Regions from separate parts of the Actinacidiphila yeochonensis CN732 genome, predicted to be linked through region 2. Evidence: riboswitches for the same ligand, from Rfam matches in the RefSeq annotation. Region 2 holds a riboswitch; the other holds the start of a gene.
What was found. Region 2 has a riboswitch for glycine ahead of gcvT (glycine cleavage system aminomethyltransferase GcvT). Riboswitches for the same ligand answer to the same signal wherever they lie in the genome.
Positions count from the first base shown of each region.

Region 1 (9,076 bases), 1.4 Mb from region 2:
CGCGCGCCGCCCGGCGCGGCGGTGGGGACCCGGGGTCAGCAGGGGCGTTCCGGAGGGCTGAGCGGGCCGCTCGCGGGACCGGAGCGGCCCGCCCGCCGATCAGGACGGTGTCGGCCAGGTGTGCACGGGGTCGCCGCCCGCGGAGTACTCCCGGTAGTGCTGCGTCATGGCGGCCAGCGCGGCCCGCCGGTCCAGGCCGCGGTCCATGTAGTGGTGGAAGGTGCGGGCCTGCCACTCGGCGCCGTTGGTCCGACGCCGGCAGCGCTGCTCGATGATGCCGAGGTAGAGGTCGCGGTCGCCGCGGTCGATGCCCCAGGCGTCCAGTCCCGCCGCGGCCAGCGGCAGCAGCTCGTCCAGGACCAGCTCCACCGCCGGCACCTCCACCGGGGTGCCGCGGCCGCGCGGCCACCGGAGGACGGCGCCGATGCCGTCACGGCACGCGGCGTCGAAGTTCTCGGCGGCGACGCCGAACGGCAGCCGCTGCCACACCGGCCGCGCGGTGTCGGACAGCGCCCGCACCAGCCCGTAGTAGAACGCGGCGTTGGCCAGCACGTCGGCGACGGTGGGGCCGGCGGGCATGACCCGGTTCTCCACCCGCAGGTGCGGCACGCCGTCGACGACCCCGTACACCGGCCGGTTCCAGCGGTAGATGGTGCCGTTGTGCAGGTTCAGCTCGTGGAGTTTCGGCACCCCGCCCTCGTCGAGCACCCGCAGCGGGTCCTCCTCGTCGCAGATGGGCAGCAGCGCCGGGAAGTAGCGGACGTTCTCGGCGAACAGGTCGGTGGCCGAGTCGACCCACCGCTCGCCGAACCAGGTCAGCGGCCGGACTCCCTGGGCGCGCAGCTCCTCCGGCCGGGTGTCGGTGGCCTGCTGGAACAGCAGCGGGCGGGTCTCGCGCCACAGCTCGCGCCCGAACAGGAACGGCGAGTTGGCGCCGACCGCGATCTGCGCGCCGGCGATGGCCTGGGCGGCGTTCCACACGTCCGCGAACCTGCCCGGTGTGACCTGGAGGTGCATCTGCGTCGACGTGCACGCGGCCTCGGGGGCGATGGACGCGGAGGTGTACACCAGGTGCTCCACGCCCTTGATGTCCAGCGTGATGTCCTCGCCGCGCATCGCCAGGATGCGCTCGTTGAGCAGGGTGTAGCGGTCGGCGCGGGAGAGGTTCGCGCTGACCAGGTCCTGGGCCTGGAGGGTCGGCAGGATGCCGACCATGACGATGCGGGCGCCCACCTCGCCGGCCATCCGGTCCGCGTACCCGAGCCCGGTGCGCAGTTCCTCGGCGAGCCGGTCCATGACACGGCCGGAAAGCGGGTGCGGGGCGATGTTCACCTCGATGTTGAACTGCGCCAGCTCGGTCTGGAAATCACGGCTCGCGATGCGCTCCAGGACCTCTTCGTTCATCATCCGGGGAAGCCCGTCGGAATCCGCGAGATTCAATTCGATCTCAAGGCCCATGAGATTGCGGGCGCGATCGAACCGCTTCTCGTCCAGCAGTCGCTCCAGTCCCTCCAGACACTGCCGGAGCTTGTGCCGGTACATCCTGCGGTCAGCCAGGTCGAATGCCCCGGCCGTGACCATCTGCCCCATCGAGGCATCCTTCCCTGAAACGGCGTGCACCAGCGCCGCGGACACCGCCCGCGCGGTGGAACCGGTCCGGCGGACCGTGCCCGCGAACCGCTGGAAGGGCTGGTGCGAACGGCCTCGGCGAGCCGTCCTCACCGGAGGATGCCCCGCCCGGCTGATCCATAACGCATCGGCCGGGGGCCGTACCCGATACGCTGGGGGCGGCGGAACGCGACGGGCATGTTCCAGTAGCACATTCCACCTGACTGGCCGGTGGCAATTCACCGCCGCGACCACCGATCATTTTCGGCCGTCCACAGCCCGTGCACATTCGCAGCACGCACTCCGCACGCTGCTGGAATACCGTCCGGAAGTCCGGTGAGAACGGCGCGTCATCGTCTTGCCGGTAATGCCGGCGACTGCTAGGCGAAACACGGACCGAACAAAGTTCGTATAAACTTCGCACACCAGGCGGATGAAGTCCGCCGCCGCGGAACGGGATTGAGCAGTAACCCTCGCACGGTACTGACCGCAACCGTCCGCAAGCCGTCCGCAAGCGCCGCCACCATCCCCCCGGTCGCCCCAGGGCGAACCGGACCCAGCCCCGGCTCGACCCGCTCACCCCGGCTCACCCTGGCCAGAACCGCGCACCACGCCGCACCACCCCGCGCGACGCCGCACCACGCCGCACCTCTGCGCGCGACGCCGCGCGACGCCGCTTTTCTGCGGCACCCCTCCGCATCACCGCGCCACCCGCCCCGCCTGCGCCCCGCACCACGTGTCTCCAGTGAGAGGCGACATCATGCCGCTGATTGTGCCCCCAGCACCCGCACCCGCACTGCTGAGCGTCCTGGCCGCGCTCAGTTCCCCCTCCGCCGTCCGGGAGGCGAGGACGCCCGCACTGCGTACCGCGGAGGGTCCGCTCGACGCCGACCATCCGCTGCCGGTGCACGTGTTCGAGCCGGCGTCGGTCCCCGGCGGGCTGCCCCAGGCGCGGTTGGCCGGCTGGCGTTTCCATATCCGGTCGGGCGCGGTCGTGGTGGCGGCGGGCGAGACCGTCCTGACGGCGGACGGCTGGGTGTTCTCGCGGTTCGCCGAGGGCCCCTACCTGGCGTCCACGGAACGGGCGTTGGGGCAGGCGGACGCGCTGCCGGACACCTACCAGCCGCATCTGCTGTCGGTGCCGTCGATGTACATGATGGCGCTGTGGCTGCACACGGTGCCGCGCACCGACGCGGCGACGGCCCAGCCGGACCCCGCCGACCTTCTGGTGCCGCTCGCCCCGGCCCCGCCGGGGATCGCCGCGCACCGCGTCTACCGGATGGTGGAGCTCGCCCCGGTGCTCAGCGTGTGGCTGGCGCCGCCTCCGCTGGCCGGCTCGCCCGCCTGAGCACGCGGGCGGTCACGAACGGCCGCGAGCGGTCGAGATCGGTCGCGAGCGGCGTCGGCCGAGGGCTTGGTGCGAAGGCGCCGGACCGCGCGCACAGCGGCTCCCTCCCCTCCCGTTCGGAGGGGAGGGAGCCGCTGAGTGTACGCAACCGCCCGCGCGGGTGACGCGTCGTGCCCTAAAGGGGATCGCATCGGTGAAATACCTGCGGAGCGAGCGCCGCGGGGCAACACTGGGAGCGCCGCACCACGAGACGGGGGAGCAGATGAACCACTCAGGCGAGGCGGGCGCAAGCGCCGTCGGCCTCTCGCAGCGAAAGACCACACACACCATGTGCAACCACCAGCCGCAGTGCCCCACAGCCGAGTGCTCCGACCGGGAGGCGGCCGCGATCGTCGCCCACCACCCGGAGCAGGGCTGGAGCCTGCTGTGCAACGGCGTGCTGGTCTTCGAGGACACCGGCGAGCTGCTGCCGGACGGCAAGATCATCGCGCCGCACCGCCCGGTCTCCGCCGGGCGCGTCACCACGGCGGCCTGAGGCCCGACCCCCGCCGGTGCGCGCCGGGCGTTCCGTTGGGCACCCGGCCGCGGGCCGGGACGTCCACCCGGGTCGCGGGACTCCAGCCGGTCCCCCGCTCGTGGGGGGACCGGCTGGAGCCCTGCCCGGGGCCGGGCATGGCGGACACGCTGCGGGCCCGGCCCCGGACGCCCCGGAGGGCGGCGCGGACCCGGGCCCGGACGGCGGCGCCGGGAAGGCGCCTGCCCTGTCAGCCCTCGAACGCCTCCGGCGGCGGGCAGGAGCAGACCAGGTTGCGGTCGCCGAAGGCGCCGTCGATGCGGCGCACCGGCGGCCAGTACTTGTCCGCGGCCTTCACACCCTCCGGGAAGGCCGCCTCCTGCCGGGTGTAGGCGTGCTCCCACTTCCCCGCCAGGACGGCGGAGGTGTGCGGGGCGCCGCGCAGCGGGTTGTCCTCGGCCGGCCACCGGCCCTCGGCGACCTTGTCGATCTCGCGCCGGATGGCGGCCATCGCGTCGCAGAACCGGTCGAGTTCGGCCAGGTCCTCGCTCTCGGTGGGCTCGATCATCAGCGTGCCGGCCACCGGGAAGGACATCGTCGGGGCGTGGAAGCCGTAGTCGATGAGCCGCTTGGCGACGTCGTCGACGGTCACCCCGGTCTCCTTGGTGAGCTGCCGCAGGTCGATGATGCACTCGTGGGCGACCAGCCCGCCGGGGCCGGTGTAGAGCACCGGGTAGTGCGGCTCCAGCCGCTTGGCGACGTAGTTGGCGCTGAGGACGGCGACCTGCGTGGCCTTCTTGAGCCCCTCGGCGCCCATCAGCCGGACGTAGGTCCAGGAGATCGGCAGGATGCCGGCCGAGCCCCAGGGCGCCGCCGCGATCGGGCCGACACCGGTGGCCGGGCCGGCCTCGGGCTGGAGCGGGTGGTTGGGCAGGTGCGGTGCCAGGTGGGCGCGCACGGCCACCGGGCCGACGCCGGGGCCGCCGCCGCCGTGCGGGATGCAGAACGTCTTGTGCAGGTTCAGGTGGGACACGTCGGCCCCGAACCGGCCCGGCTGGGCCAGGCCGACCAGCGCGTTGAGGTTGGCGCCGTCGACGTACACCTGGCCGCCCGCGTCGTGGACGGCGGCGCACACCTCGGTGATGTGCTCCTCGAACACGCCGTGCGTGGAGGGGTAGGTCACCATCAGCACGGCGAGTTCGTCGCGGTGCTGCTCGATCTTCGCGCGCAGGTCCGCGACGTCGACGTCGCCGTCCTCGCTGGTCTTGACGACCACCACGCGCATGCCGGCCATCACGGCGCTGGCCGCGTTGGTGCCGTGCGCGGAGGACGGGATGAGGCAGACCGTGCGCTGGGTGTCGCCGTTGGCACGGTGGTAGGCGCGCACCGCCAGCAGCCCGGCCAGTTCGCCCTGGGAGCCCGCGTTGGGCTGCAGGCTGACCTTGTCGTAGCCGGTGACGGCGGCGAGCTGGTCCTCCAGGCCGTGGATGAGCTCCAGGTACCCGGCCGCCTGCTCGGCGGGCGCGAAGGGGTGCAGGGCACCGAACTCCGGCCAGGTGACCGGCTCCATCTCGGTGGTCGCGTTGAGCTTCATCGTGCACGACCCGAGCGGGATCATTCCCCGGTCCAGGGCGTAGTCGCGGTCGGCGAGGCGGCGCAGGTAGCGCAGCATCGCGGTCTCGCTGCGGTGCTCGTGGAAGACCGGGTGGGTGAGGTACGGCTCGGTGCGCTCCAGCGCGGACGGCAGCGCGTCCGGGGTGGCCGCGTCCAGCGCGTCGAGGTCGGCCTCGGGCGCGCCGAAGGCGGCCAGCACGGCGGTGAGCTGGGCGCGGGTGGTGGTCTCGTCGCAGGAGAGGCCGACGTGGTCGGCGTCGATGGGCCGCAGGTTGACGCCCCGCTCGCGGGCGGCGGCCACGATGTCCGCGGCCCGGCCGGGCACGGTGGCGGTGAGGGTGTCGAAGAACGCCTCCTCGGCCAGCTCCACCCCGGCGGCGCGCAGCCCCGCGGCGAGCACGGCCGCGTACCGGTGGGTACGGCGGGCGATGGCGGCCAGCCCGTCCGGGCCGTGGTAGACGGCGTACATGCCGGCCATGACGGCCAGCAGCACCTGCGCGGTGCAGATGTTGCTGGTGGCCTTCTCCCGGCGGATGTGCTGCTCGCGGGTCTGGAGCGCCAGCCGGTAGGCGGGGTTGCCGTCGGCGTCCACGGAGACGCCGACCAGCCGGCCGGGCAGGTTGCGCGCGTACGCCTCGCGGACGGCCATGTAGCCGGCGTGCGGGCCGCCGAAGCCCATGGGGACGCCGAAGCGCTGCGTGGTGCCCACCGCGATGTCCGCGCCCAGGGCGCCGGGCGAGGTCAGGAGGGTCAGCGCCAGCAGGTCGGCGGCCACGGTGACGACGGCGCCCAGCTCGTGGGCCTGCTCGACGACCGGCCGCAGGTCCCGTACGGCGCCCCCGGCGCCCGGGTACTGCAGCAGCACGCCGAAGACGCCGCGCTCGGCGACCTCGGCCGGGATGCCCTGTGAGAGGTCGGCGGTGACGACCTCGACGCCCGTCGGTTCCGCGCGGGTGCGCACCACGGCCAGGGTCTGCGGGAAGGTGTCGGCGTCGACCAGGAAGACGCCGTTCTTGACCTTGCCGACCCGGCGGGACAGCGCCATCGCCTCGGCCGCGGCGGTGCCCTCGTCCAGCAGCGAGGCGCCGGAGGTGGGCAGGCCGGTGAGGTCGGCGACGACGGTCTGGAAGTTCAGCAGCGCCTCCAGCCGGCCCTGGGAGATCTCCGGCTGGTACGGCGTGTACGCCGTGTACCAGGACGGGTTCTCCATGACGTTGCGCAGGATCACCGGCGGGGTGAAGGTGCCGTAGTAGCCGAGGCCGATCATGGGCGCCAGGACCTGGTTGCGGCCGGCCAGGGCGCGCAGTTCGGCCAGCACCTCGGCCTCGGTGACGGCCGGCGGCAGGGCGAGCGCCTCGGCGCTCTTGATGGTGTCCGGGACGGCGGCGGCGGTCAGCTCGTCCAGCGAGCCGTAGCCGACCTGGGCGAGCATCTTGTCCAGCGCCCCGGTGTCGGGGCCGATGTGCCGGGAAGCGAAGGGCACGCCTGCTTCCAGCTCGGCGAGGGGGATGGGGCGTTCGCTCATTGCGGGGGCCTCCTGGTCTGCGACGGCCATCGGGGGTGCCGTGCCGGCCGGCACCCGTGCGGCCTCCCCCTCTGTCAGAGAACCTGAGAGCTTCACCCCCCGCTGCCGGGCGGCTTTCCCCGTCGGTGAGGACACACCCGGCGGCCGCTTCGCTTCCGGGCTGTCCTGCTTTCCAGAGTGACCTCACCCGCGCGGTACGGATGCCTGAGAGATTCCGGGGAGGAGTTGCTCCTTCGGCGCCCCACCCCGCCCGACCGTCGGGGCTGGTGAGGACTCTCCCGCACGGGCTATGCGGCCGCGTCCAGCCTATCAGCGCCCGGCCGGCGAGGCTGTGGCGGCCGGGCGCCGCGGACGACGTCAGGCCTGGTGGAGGCGCTGGTCGGACGCCGGCCGGGGACGCCCGCGCGGCGAACGGGCGGCGGGACGGCGGGGCGGTCCCTGATCGGTGCCGGCTCGGCCCCGACTCGACAGGGCCCGGGATGTGGCTTTGGGTGGAGTCAGCAGCTGTCACCCGTGGGTTGGAGGAGTCGTGCAGACCGACATCGATCCGCGCAGCCTGATAGGACGCCGGGCCCTCGACAGCGACGGGGCGAGGATCGGCACGGTGGACGAGGTGTACCTCGACGACGCCACCGGCTCGCCGGAGTGGGCTGCGGTGCGCACCGGCCTGTTCACCCGCGACGCCTTCGTGCCGCTGGGGCCCAGCGAGCTGGTCGACGGGCAGCTGCGGGTGCCGTTCCGCAAGGCACTCATCAAGGACGCGCCCGACTTCGGTGTCGGCCGCCACCTCTCGCCGGAGCAGGAGCTCCAGCTCTACCACCACTACGGGATGGACGTGCCGCGCTCGGGCCCCGATCCGGCGGCCAGGGACTTCGGCGAGCTGGCGGGCGGCGACTGACCCGCCCTCTCCCCCTGGCCCCTGTCTCCCCACCCCGTCTCCCCACCCGAATCCGCCGGCCGCCCCGCAGCGACCGGGACACCGCGCGGACCCGCCCGGACGGGCGCTACCGCGCCGGACCCGGACCCGTGCCCGGACCCGGCTCCGCCGCCGGCCCCGCCGCCGCGGCCGGGTCCGCGGTCGCCGCCGGCTCGGCGGCCAGGGGCAGCGGCTCGCTGTGCTCCAGCCCGGGATCGTCGGCGGGGAAGGTGCGGACCCGTCCGGGCCGGGTGTCGCTCGGTACCTCGAAGCGGACGGTGACCCGTCCGACACCGCTGCCCTGCACCCACCCCGGCCCGTACTCCGTGTGGGTGACGTCCTGGCCGGGGAGCCAGCGGGCCGACCGCTCGGGCTGCGGCGGGGGGCTCGCGGGCAGGTCGACGACGGACCCACCCGCGCCGGCGCCGCCCGCCGCCCGGGCGTCGCTCTGCGCGAAGAGGTCCTCCTGGGTGAAGTCGGCCAGCCCTGCCACACCGACACCCAGCAGCCGCACCCCGCCGGTGGTGTCCACCGACTCCGCCAGCCGCCGCGCGGTCTCCCGCACCACCGACGCGTCGTCCGTGGGGGCGCGCAGCGTCTCGGAGCGGGTGAGGGTGGAGAAGTCGTACCGGCGCACCTTCACCACCACCGTGCGGCCGGACCGGCCGGCGCCGCGCAGCCGCTGGACGCAGCGCTCGGCGAGCCGGTCGATCTCGTAGCGGACGTGGGCGCGGTCGGTGAGGTCGCTGTCGTAGGTGTCCTCGACGGAGACGGACTTCGCGTCGCGCTCGGCGACCACCGGCCGGTTGTCCACCCCGGCCGCCATCGCGAACAGCCCGCCGCCGTGCGCCTTGCCCAGCAGCCGCACCAGCTCGGGCTCCCCCGCCTGGGTGATCTCGCCGACGGTGAGGATGCCCGCCCGGCGCAGGTGCTCGGCGGTGGCCGGGCCGACCCCGGGCAGGGTGCGCACCGGCATCGGGTCGAGCAGCGCCTGCTCGCTGCCGGGCTCCACGACGACCAGGCCGTCCGGCTTGGCCTTCTCCGAGGCGATCTTGGCCAGCAGCTTGGAGCCGGCCAGCCCCACGGAGGCGGTCAGGCCGGTGGCGGCCCGGATCTCGGCCCGCAGCCGCCGGGCGACGCTCCTGGGGTCCTCCGCGGCTCCTGGCGCCGCCTCCAGGTCGACGAACGCCTCGTCGACGCTCAGCGGCTCCACCAGCGGCGACGCCGCGCCGAGCAGGGCCATGACGATGCCGCTGACGCGCCGGTAGATGCCGAAGCGCGGGTAGAGGTAGGCGGCGTTCGGCGCCAGCCGACGGGCGTGGGCGGTGGCCATGGCGGAATGGACGCCGTGCACGCGTGCCTCGTAGGACGCGGTCGACACCACGCCCCGGGGGCCGAGGCCGCCGACGACGACCGGCTTGCCGCGCAGGCTGGGCTTGGACGCCTGCTCCACCGAGGCGAAGAACGCGTCCATGTCCAGATGCAGGATCGTCGGCGCACTTCTCACACCCCGATCGTCCCGCACCCCACCGACATCGGCCGTACACCTGT
Region 1 covers NZ_JQNR01000005.1:4,381,974-4,391,049, reverse strand. The annotation lists gene BS72_RS29775 (glutamate-cysteine ligase family protein) at 100-1,590, opposite strand; gene BS72_RS29770 (hypothetical protein) at 2,369-2,956, shown strand; gene BS72_RS29765 (DUF5999 family protein) at 3,285-3,491, shown strand; gene gcvP (aminomethyl-transferring glycine dehydrogenase) at 3,721-6,609, opposite strand; glycine riboswitch at 6,674-6,790, opposite strand; glycine riboswitch at 6,792-6,900, opposite strand; gene BS72_RS29755 (PRC-barrel domain-containing protein) at 7,139-7,507, shown strand; gene BS72_RS29750 (DNA polymerase IV) at 7,614-9,032, opposite strand.
Region 1: it holds a riboswitch for glycine, as region 2 does, so the genes downstream of both, gcvP (aminomethyl-transferring glycine dehydrogenase) here and gcvT (glycine cleavage system aminomethyltransferase GcvT) in region 2, are expected to answer to the same signal.

Region 2 (9,076 bases):
GGGCCTATCCCGATGGAGAACAGGTCGAAGACGGAGATTGCCATGTGGTGCGGCTCCTGGTGTGCGGGGGACGCCGTTGTCCCCCGGTCGGTCCGCGCGGCCGGGCCGCGCGGGGCGGTGCGCTGCCCGGGGGCGGGCCGCCGAGGCTTCGACGGCCCGCCCCCGCGGCTCACGCGTAGAGCGGGTACTGCCCGGCCAGCGCGGCCACGCGGGCGCGCAGCGGCGCCTGCTCCTCCTCGGGGAAGGAGGGGGAGCCGGTCAGCACGGCGGCGATGACGTCCGCGACCTCGCGGAAGTCGTCGGCGCCGAAGCCCCGGGTGGCCAGCGCGGGCGTGCCGATCCGCAGGCCCGAGGTGACCATGGGCGGCCGGGGGTCGTTCGGCACCGCGTTGCGGTTGACGGTGATCCCCACCGCGTGCAGCCGGTCCTCGGCCTGCTGGCCGTCCAGGGCGGACTCGCGCAGGTCCACCAGGACCAGGTGCACGTCCGTGCCGCCGGACAGCACCGACACGCCCGCCCCGGCCAGGTCCGGCTGGGACAGCCGCTCGGCCAGGATGCGGGCACCCTCCAGCGTACGGGACTGCCGGTCCTTGAACTCGTCCGTCGCCGCCGCCTTGAACGCGACCGCCTTGGCGGCGATCACGTGCTCCAGCGGGCCACCCTGCTGACCAGGGAAGACAGCGGAGTTGATCTTCTTCGCCAGCTCGGCCTTGGCCAGGATGACGCCGCCGCGCGGGCCGCCCAGCGTCTTGTGCGTGGTGGTGGTCACCACGTCCGCGTACGGCACCGGCGAGGGGTGCAGCCCCGCCGCGACGAGGCCGGCGAAGTGGGCCATGTCCACCATCAGGTAGGCGCCGACCTCGTCCGCGATCCGGCGGAACTCCGCGAAGTCCAGCTGGCGCGGGTACGCCGACCAGCCGGCCACGATCAGCTTCGGGCGCCGCTCCTTGGCCAGCCGCTCCACCTCGGCCATGTCGACCAGGCCGGTCTCGGCGTCCACGTGGTAGGCGGCCACGTCGTACAGCTTGCCGGAGAAGTTGATCCGCATGCCGTGGGTGAGGTGGCCGCCGTGCGCCAGGTCCAGCCCCAGGATGGTGTCCCCGGGGTTGAGCAGGGCGAACATCGCCGCGGCGTTGGCCTGCGCGCCGGAGTGCGGCTGCACGTTGGCCGCCTCGGCGCCGAACAGCGCCTTGACCCTGTCGATGGCGAGCTGCTCGATGACGTCGACGTGCTCGCAGCCGCCGTAGTAGCGGCGGCCGGGGTAGCCCTCGGCGTACTTGTTCGTCAGCACCGAGCCCTGGGCCTCCAGCACCGCGGTGGGCGCGAAGTTCTCGGAGGCGATCATCTCCAGGGTGGTGCGCTGACGCTCCAGCTCGGCGTCGATGGCGGCGGCGACGTCCGGGTCGAAGTCGTGCAGGGACTGGTTCAGAAGCGACATGGCGGCCTCAGCCCTCGATGAACGCGTCGTACTCGGCCTTGGAGAGCAGCTCCTCGGCCTCCCCGGAGACCCGCACCTTGAACAGCCAGCCGCCGGCGAAGGGGGCGGTGTTCACCAGCGACGGGTCGTCGGCCACGTCCTGGTTGACCTCCGTCACCTCACCGCTGACCGGCGAGTACAGCTCGCTGACGGACTTGGTCGACTCCAGCTCGCCGCAGCTCTCGCCCGCGGTGACCGACGCGCCGACCTCCGGGAGCTGGACGAAGACGACGTCACCGAGCGCGTCGGCGGCGTGCGAGGTGATCCCCACGGTGGACACGCCGTCCTCGGCGGCGTCGAGCCACTCGTGCTCCTTGCTGTAGCGCAGCTGCTCAGGGTTGATGGTCATGGCGCGAATTCTCCCGGATATGGAGGTGTGGGTACGGCCGCGCGGGCCACGGACGGCGCACGCGGCGGTCGGGTGGGGGGAGGTGGGGCTTTCGGTACGAGCCCGCCGGCGCGCCGCCGGTGGGAGCCGGGCGGGGGACGCGGACGGCGGGCTCAGACGGAACCGGCCGGTGGCCGGTCCGGCGATCGACCGGTGGCCGGTCCGGTGACCGGTCGGTGACCGGACCAGCCACCGGTCAGCGGGCGCGCTTGTAGAACGGCAGCGCCACCACGGAGTGCGGCTCGTGGGAGCCGCGGATGTCCACGGCCACCCCGGACGTGCCCTGCTCGGTGTGGGCGGCGTCGACGTACGCCATCGCGATCGGCACCCCGAGGGTCGGGGAGGGCGCGCCGGAGGTGACCTCGCCGATCACCGCGCCGGCCGCGTCCACCACCGGGAAGCCGGCCCGCGGCACCCGCCGGCCCTCGGCGACCAGGCCGACCAGGGTGCGCGGCGGGACCTCCGCGGCCCGGGCGGCCGCGGCCAGCAGCGCCTCACGCCCGACGAAGTCGCCCGGCTTGTCGAACTTCACGACCCGGCCCAGGCCCGCGTCGAAGGGCGTCACCGAGGCGGTCAGCTCGTGGCCGTACAGCGGCATGCCGGCCTCCAGCCGGAGGGTGTCGCGGCAGGACAGCCCGCAGGGGACCAGGCCGTGCGGCGCGCCCGCCTCGGTCAGCGCCTGCCACAGCTTCTCGGCGTCGCCCGGCGCCACGAACAGCTCGAAGCCGTCCTCGCCGGTGTAGCCCGTGCGGGCGATCATCGCCGGCACGCCCGCGACCACGCCCGGCAGCCCGGCGTAGTAGCGCAGGGAGTCCAGGTCGGCGTCGGTGAGGGAGGCCAGGATGGCCGGCGCCTGCGGGCCCTGGACGGCGAGCAGCGCGTACGCGTCGCGGTCGTCGCGCACCTCGGCGTCGAACCCGGCCGCGCGCAGCGCCAGCGTGTCCAGCACCGTCTGGGCGTTGGAGGCGTTGGCCACGACCAGGTACTCCTGGTCGCCGGTCCGGTACACGATCAGGTCGTCGAGGATGCCGCCGTCGGGCGCGCACACCATCGTGTAGCGGGCCCGGCCCACCGCCAGCGCCGACAGGTGGCCGACCAGCGCGTGGTCCAGCGCCTGTCCGGCCTGCGGCCCGGTGACGGCGATCTCGCCCATGTGCGAGAGGTCGAAGAGGCCGGCCCGGGTGCGCACGGCCTGGTGCTCCTCGCGCTCGCTGGCGTAGCGCAGCGGCATGTCCCAGCCGGCGAAGTCGGTCATGGTGGCGCCCAGGGCGCGGTGCAGCGCGTCGAGCGCGGTCCTGCGGGGCTCGCTCATGGGGTTGTGGACTCCCAGGTGTGACGGTCGGATGGCGGCCGGTACGGGCCGGACGAGGGGCCCTCGGTCCGGCCTCCCCATCTGTCATCGGAACCTGAGAGGTTCACCGTGAACCCGGCGAGGGGCCACGGTTTGCACCTTGGGTGGGAGCGGGGCCCGGGGGCGCACCGCTCCGCTTTTCAGATCTGCCTCGCCCGCGCGGTATCTGTGCCTGAGAGATTCAAGGGAGGGCTTGCTCCTTCGGCGCCGGGCCCGCCGCCGTACCGGCCGGCTGGTCCCGGAACTCTCCCGCGCGGCCTCGAACGGCCGTTATGCAGATGTCTGGCCTCATCATTGCACGTCGCCCCGGGGCCCCGCCCGCCCGGCCCGCCCGGCCGGCCCGCCGGACAGCGGCCCGTCGTCCGGCAGCGGTCCGGCAGCGCTCCGGCCTCCGCCGGGCAGCGGCGCGGCGAGGGCCGAGCCGGCTCCACCCCGACCGGTCCGCACCCCTCCGTGTCCCTTCATGCTCCTCCGCGCCCGTCCGGAAGCACCCGGTCGGCGGCATCCCCCGCGGGCCCCGGGCCGGATAGGGTTTCCCGCGCACGTGACGGACAAGCGCGGACAAGGGTGGGTATGGAGAATCCGGCGCCGTACATATGGCCGGCCAACGAGCTGGAAGAGGTGCTGAGCGCCAGCCTGGGCAACCCCGCGGCCACGCCCAGGCTGCTGGAGGTGCTCGGCCGCTCGCACGTGTGGGTGCCGCTGCCGAACGGCGGCAGCCCGGACTCGGTCGAACTCGACCTGCCCACGATGGAGCTGGGCGGCGCGCTGTTCGTGCCGGTGTTCAGCTCCGAGCAGCAGTTCCGGCTGGCCGCCGAAGGCATGTCGTGCACGGTGGCGCCGGTCCAGGAGTTCGCCCGCGGCCTGCCGCCGCAGCTGGGCATCGCGGTCAACCCCGGCGGCGCGGTCGGGGTGCCGCTGCCGCCCGCGGCCGTGGCCCGGCTGTGCCGGCCCGCGGCGGGGGAGCGCGGCGCGGAGACCGCTTCCGGCGCGCGGGTGCGGCTGTGGGAGCCGGACCACGAGAGCGAACCGGTGGACTTCCTGGCCGCGGCGGCCGGCGAGTTCGCGGTGACCCCGGTGGTGCTCAGCGCCCGGCGGGCCATGGCGGTGGTCGAGGACGACCCGCCGGCGCTCTTCGTCGGGGTCGAGCTGGACGGCTGGCAGGAGGGCGACCGGGCCGCCGCCCTGGACGCGCTGGGCCGGGCCGCGGGCACCGCGCTGCCGCCCTGGCCGGTCCACCTGATCCTCCTGGACCTGGCCCAGGACCCGGTCGGCGACTGGATGCTCGACAGGGTGCAGCCGTTCTTCACCCGCGACTGAGCCCGCGACTGAGCCCGGGCCCGGGGCCGGGTCCCCGACGGACCCGGTCCCGGGCCGGGCGGCGCGCGGAACCCGCGGACGGGGACCGGCGCACACCCGGTGGGCCGGGCACGTTCAGCGGACCTGTACGCGCCGTATATCCGGAAGCGGTTGAGTCGGTCGACGTTCCACCGCGAACCCCCACCTGATTTGATGGCGGGCGACGTGAGGTGAACGCAAGGACGAGGGGAAAGGGGCGGTCCCACGTGATCGCGGGCGCGCAAGGCGGTGCGGCGCCGGCCGGCCAGGTGGAGCAGTCGCTGCTCCAGGTGGCACCCGGCCGGTTCGACGCATACGAGAACCTGCTCGCGTCGCTGGCCGAGGGCCAGGTGTGGATGCTGCTCTGGCACGGCTCGCCGGGCTCACCGGACGCGCGGTACGGCTCCATGCAACTGGACGGGTACGGCTACACGCCCTGCTTCAGCTCGCCGCGCGAGCTGGCCGCCAGCGGGTGGAACCGCGACCACGAGGTGGTCTCCGGCCGCGAGATCGCCCAGTGCCTCTACCCCGACCGGCTCGGCCTGTGGATCAACCCGCACGCGGCCGGCGGCGGGATCGGCGTGCCCTGGGCCGACCTGCGCCGGGTGGCGGTCGGCCTCGACGTGCTGCCGGCCGGGCCGCTCCAGATCGGCGAGCCCTCCCTGCCGCTGCCCGAGTTCCACGCCCTGCTCGCCCAGGCCGCCCACCGCACACCCGTCGTGCGCGGCCTGCGCCAGGCGTGGGTGCAGCCGGTCCTGGGCGAGCCGTACCTGGCCGTCGGCGTGGAGGTGCACGACGGCGCCCCGCAGGCGGCGGAGTCGGTGCGGATGATGATGCAGCAGGCGGTGGCCGGGGTGCCCGACGGCGTCGCCGTCTCCACGGTGTCGCTGGCCGACCCGTACGACCCCGTGGCCCTGTGGATGCGTACCTTCGGCCGGCCCATCTTCGACCGCTGAGGCCGGTACGGCCGTCGCCGCGGGAGGGCCGCAGGACCGGAGGGCGGGGCCGGAGCCGGGGAGGGCCGGAGGGGCGAGCCGTCCGGCACGGCCCGGTGGGTTCCGCGCCGTACCTGGTTGGGCCGTACCCGGTTGGGCCGGGCCATGCACTACGGCGGGCGAACCGCTGGGCCCGGCCCCGCGCGCTGCCGGGCCAGGCCGGGACGCTGTCCGACGCCCAGCCGGGCCCAGTCGGCACCCTGCCCCGACGCCCCCAGCGGCCCCGGCCGATCCCCGAACCGTCCCGCCGCGCGCTCAGCCCGCGAGCGCCGCGTCCAGCAGCCCCAGCGGCGGGCTGCCCAGCTCCAGCAGCGCCGCGTGGAAGCGCTTGAGCGTGAAGCCCGAACCCCACTGCGCCCGGGCGCGTTCGCGCAGCCGCAGGATCTCCAGCTTCCCCCAGGTGTAGCGGCCGTACGCGGCGTCGAACGTGCCGCGCCGGGCCTCCGAGGCCGCCGCGGCCGGCGACAGGTGGGCGTCGCGGACGAAGAGCTCCGTGGCGTCGTCCAGGGTCAGCGCCCCGGTGTGCAGCCCGATCGCGCAGCTGAGCCGGGTGACCCGGACCAGCGCCTCCAACGCCACGCCCACCGCGAACCGCGGGTCGTCGGCCCGGAACCCCTCCTCCAGGCAGACCTCCTCCGCGTAGTGCGCCCACCCCTCGGTGAAGGACAGGCCGTGCAGCAGCCGCCGCACCGGCCCCGCGGCCCGGCGCAGCGCCCGGCCGTGCGCGAAGTGCCCGGGCGCCACCTCGTGGACGGTGATCGCCGGCAGGCTGGTGCGGCTGAAGACGGTCAGCCACTCCTCCTGCTCCTCCTCCGGCCACGACGGGTCCGGCGGCGTCACGTGGTACCAGGACGGGGCGTCCCGCTCGCCCGGCGCGGCCCACGTCATCATCGCCATCGCCCAGCTCCGCGACGCCGGGGCCGGGCCGACCGCGCACTCGCCGTCGGTGTGCGGGGCGAGCCCAAGGTCCCGGGTGAAGGCGATCACCTCCTCGGTGAGCCGGGCCGCCTCCGGGACGACCTCGTCGGCGGCCGGGTGGTCGGCCAGCAGCTCCGGGATCAGCGACGCCACACTCCGGCGCGCGTCCAACTCGGCGCAGGCGCGCGCCAGCATCTCCTCCAGCCGGGCGCGCTCCCGCGCGGCCTCCGACGCCAGCCGGGCGAGGTCGACCTCCAGGCCCTCCTGCGAGCCCATCAGCGCGGCCAGCGCCGGTCCGCCCAGCCGCGGATCGGGGTCGCCGTGCGCGGCGGTCCGTTCCAGGTGGGTGGTGAGCCGGGCGTGCGCCCGCAGCGCGGCGGCGGCCTCGGCGCCGCTCTCCGGGTCGACCCCCTCCGTCAGGCCGCGGACCGCGCCGAGCAGCGCCCCCGCGACCGGAGCCGGCACCAGGTCCAGCGAGGCCAGGGCGGCGTCCACGGCGTCCGGCCACCGCGCCAGGTGGCGGCGCCGGGCCCGCTCGCGCTCCTTCGCCGGGGCGTACTCGCGGTCGTAGGTGGCCAGTTCGAGGTTGGACAGGTGCGGGTAGGGGCTGCGGCGGTGCAGTTCGAGGTCGCCGTACTGGACGCGCAGGGCCCGTTCGAAGACGGCGAGGTGGGCCTCGTCGTGGGCGTCGCGCAGCGGCCCGGTGCCGCGCGCCCGCTCCAGCGCGGCGAGCGCGGCCCGCACGCCGTCCGGTGAGAGGTCCTGCACCCGCCCGTCGTACTCATGCAGGCCGGACATCTCCCTGGCCTGGGGCACCATCAGGTCACACACCGCACGCAGCCGCTCGTTCACGGCATGACCGTACCCCGGCCGGACGAACGGGTAACAAACGGTCCGTCAGAAGATCACAGTTGCGCATCCCTTCCCGGCGGGGGCTGGCGGGTGATCGCGAGCGGGCAGAAGAATCCAGCGGCAGGAGGTCCTGGAAAGTGCATGTCAAAAGGATTTCCGGGTCCGACGCTGGACGGGCCGGCCGACCACTGTGCGACCGGCCGCGCGGCCTGCCGGGCGGCGAACAGCGGTACGAGTGAAGTCGGCTTGAAAGAACGGCTGTTGCGCGACCAGACCGGTCGCGGGGAGCCGCGAAGAGTGCGACACGGAGTGACGTCCGCGCCGTTGTCGGCGGGCGGTCGCGCGGCGGCGAGCGGTACGAACGGCGGCCCGCGGCGGTACGGCGGGCGGGCGGCACAGCGCGGCACGCACGTCGAAACAGGCACCGAGCAGCACGGATCAGAGCACCGAGCAGAGCACGGATCAGCACCGAGCAGAGCACGGATCGGCACGGATCAGCACCGAGCGGCACCGCACCCGGCAGTACCGGGCGGCGCCGAGCGGTATCGCACCTGACGGCGCCGAGTAGCACCAGCCAGCAGTGGGTAGCACCGGGCAGTACCAGGCACATTCCGAACGGGCGCGGAGCCGGCGCCGAAGAGGCCCCAAGGGCCGTCGAGCAGGCGCGGGACAGCACCGAGAACAGCCGCAGGACAGCACCAGCAGAGCACTGAACAGGGCACCGAGCAGAGCACTGAGCAGGGCACCGAGCAGCAACTGGCAACAGCGGGGTCCGAGCCGCCACCGCGGCCGGGCGCGCGCTGGCAGCCCGCCGGCGAGAGGGGTCGTCACCACCATGACCGCACCGATCGAGACCACCCCGGGACAGGCCGAGGCCCAGCCCGAGGCTGTCCTGAGCGGGGCCGGGCCGAGCCTGATCGAGGGGCGCTCCCTCGGCCAGATCGCCTGGCGGCGCTTCCGGCGGGACAAGGTGGCCGTGGCGGGCGGCATCGTCGTCATCCTGCTGGTGCTGCTGGCCGTGCTGGCCCGGCCGATCGAGTCGATCTTCGACCTCGACCCGGACAAGTTCCACCAGAACCTGGTCGACCCGAACCTGCTCGCCCCCAAGGGCGGCTGGGGCGGCGTCAGTTGGGCGCACCCGCTGGGCGTGGACCCGTTGTACGGGCGGGACATGCTCTCCCGCATCATCGAGGGTTCGTGGCTGTCGCTGCTGGTGGCCACCGGCGCGACCGTGCTGTCCAACGTGATCGGCACCGTCCTCGGCGTCGTCGCCGGCTACTACGGCGGCTGGGTGGACAGCCTGATCAGCCGGCTGATGGACATCTTCCTCGCCTTCCCGCTGCTGCTGTTCGCCATCTCGATCTCCGCGGCCCTCCAGGACGGCGCCTTCGGGCTGAGCGGGCTGTGGCTGCACGTGTGGGTGCTGATCTTCGTGATCGGCTTCTTCAACTGGCCCTACATGGGCCGGATCGTGCGCGGCCAGACGCTCAGCCTGCGCGAGCGGGAGTTCGTCGAGGCGGCACGCAGCCTGGGCGCCCGCGGGCCGTACATCCTCTTCCGGGAGCTGCTGCCGAACCTCGTGGCGCCGATCCTCGTGTACTCCACGCTGCTGATCCCCACGAACATCCTCTTCGAGGCCGGCCTGAGCTACCTCGGCGTCGGCATCGCCCCGCCCCAGGCGTCGTGGGGCAACATGCTCACCGACGCCGTGACGTACTTCGAGATCGACCCGATGTTCATGGTCGTGCCCGGTGCGG
Region 2 covers NZ_JQNR01000005.1:2,965,296-2,974,371, forward strand. The annotation lists gene BS72_RS24365 (L-serine ammonia-lyase) at 1-44, opposite strand, end outside; gene glyA (serine hydroxymethyltransferase) at 170-1,438, opposite strand; gene gcvH (glycine cleavage system protein GcvH) at 1,446-1,826, opposite strand; gene gcvT (glycine cleavage system aminomethyltransferase GcvT) at 2,062-3,177, opposite strand; glycine riboswitch at 3,249-3,366, opposite strand; glycine riboswitch at 3,367-3,478, opposite strand; gene BS72_RS24385 (enhanced serine sensitivity protein SseB) at 3,790-4,536, shown strand; gene BS72_RS24390 (enhanced serine sensitivity protein SseB C-terminal domain-containing protein) at 4,782-5,510, shown strand; gene BS72_RS24395 (DUF885 family protein) at 5,805-7,319, opposite strand; gene BS72_RS24400 (ABC transporter permease) at 8,155-9,076, shown strand, end outside.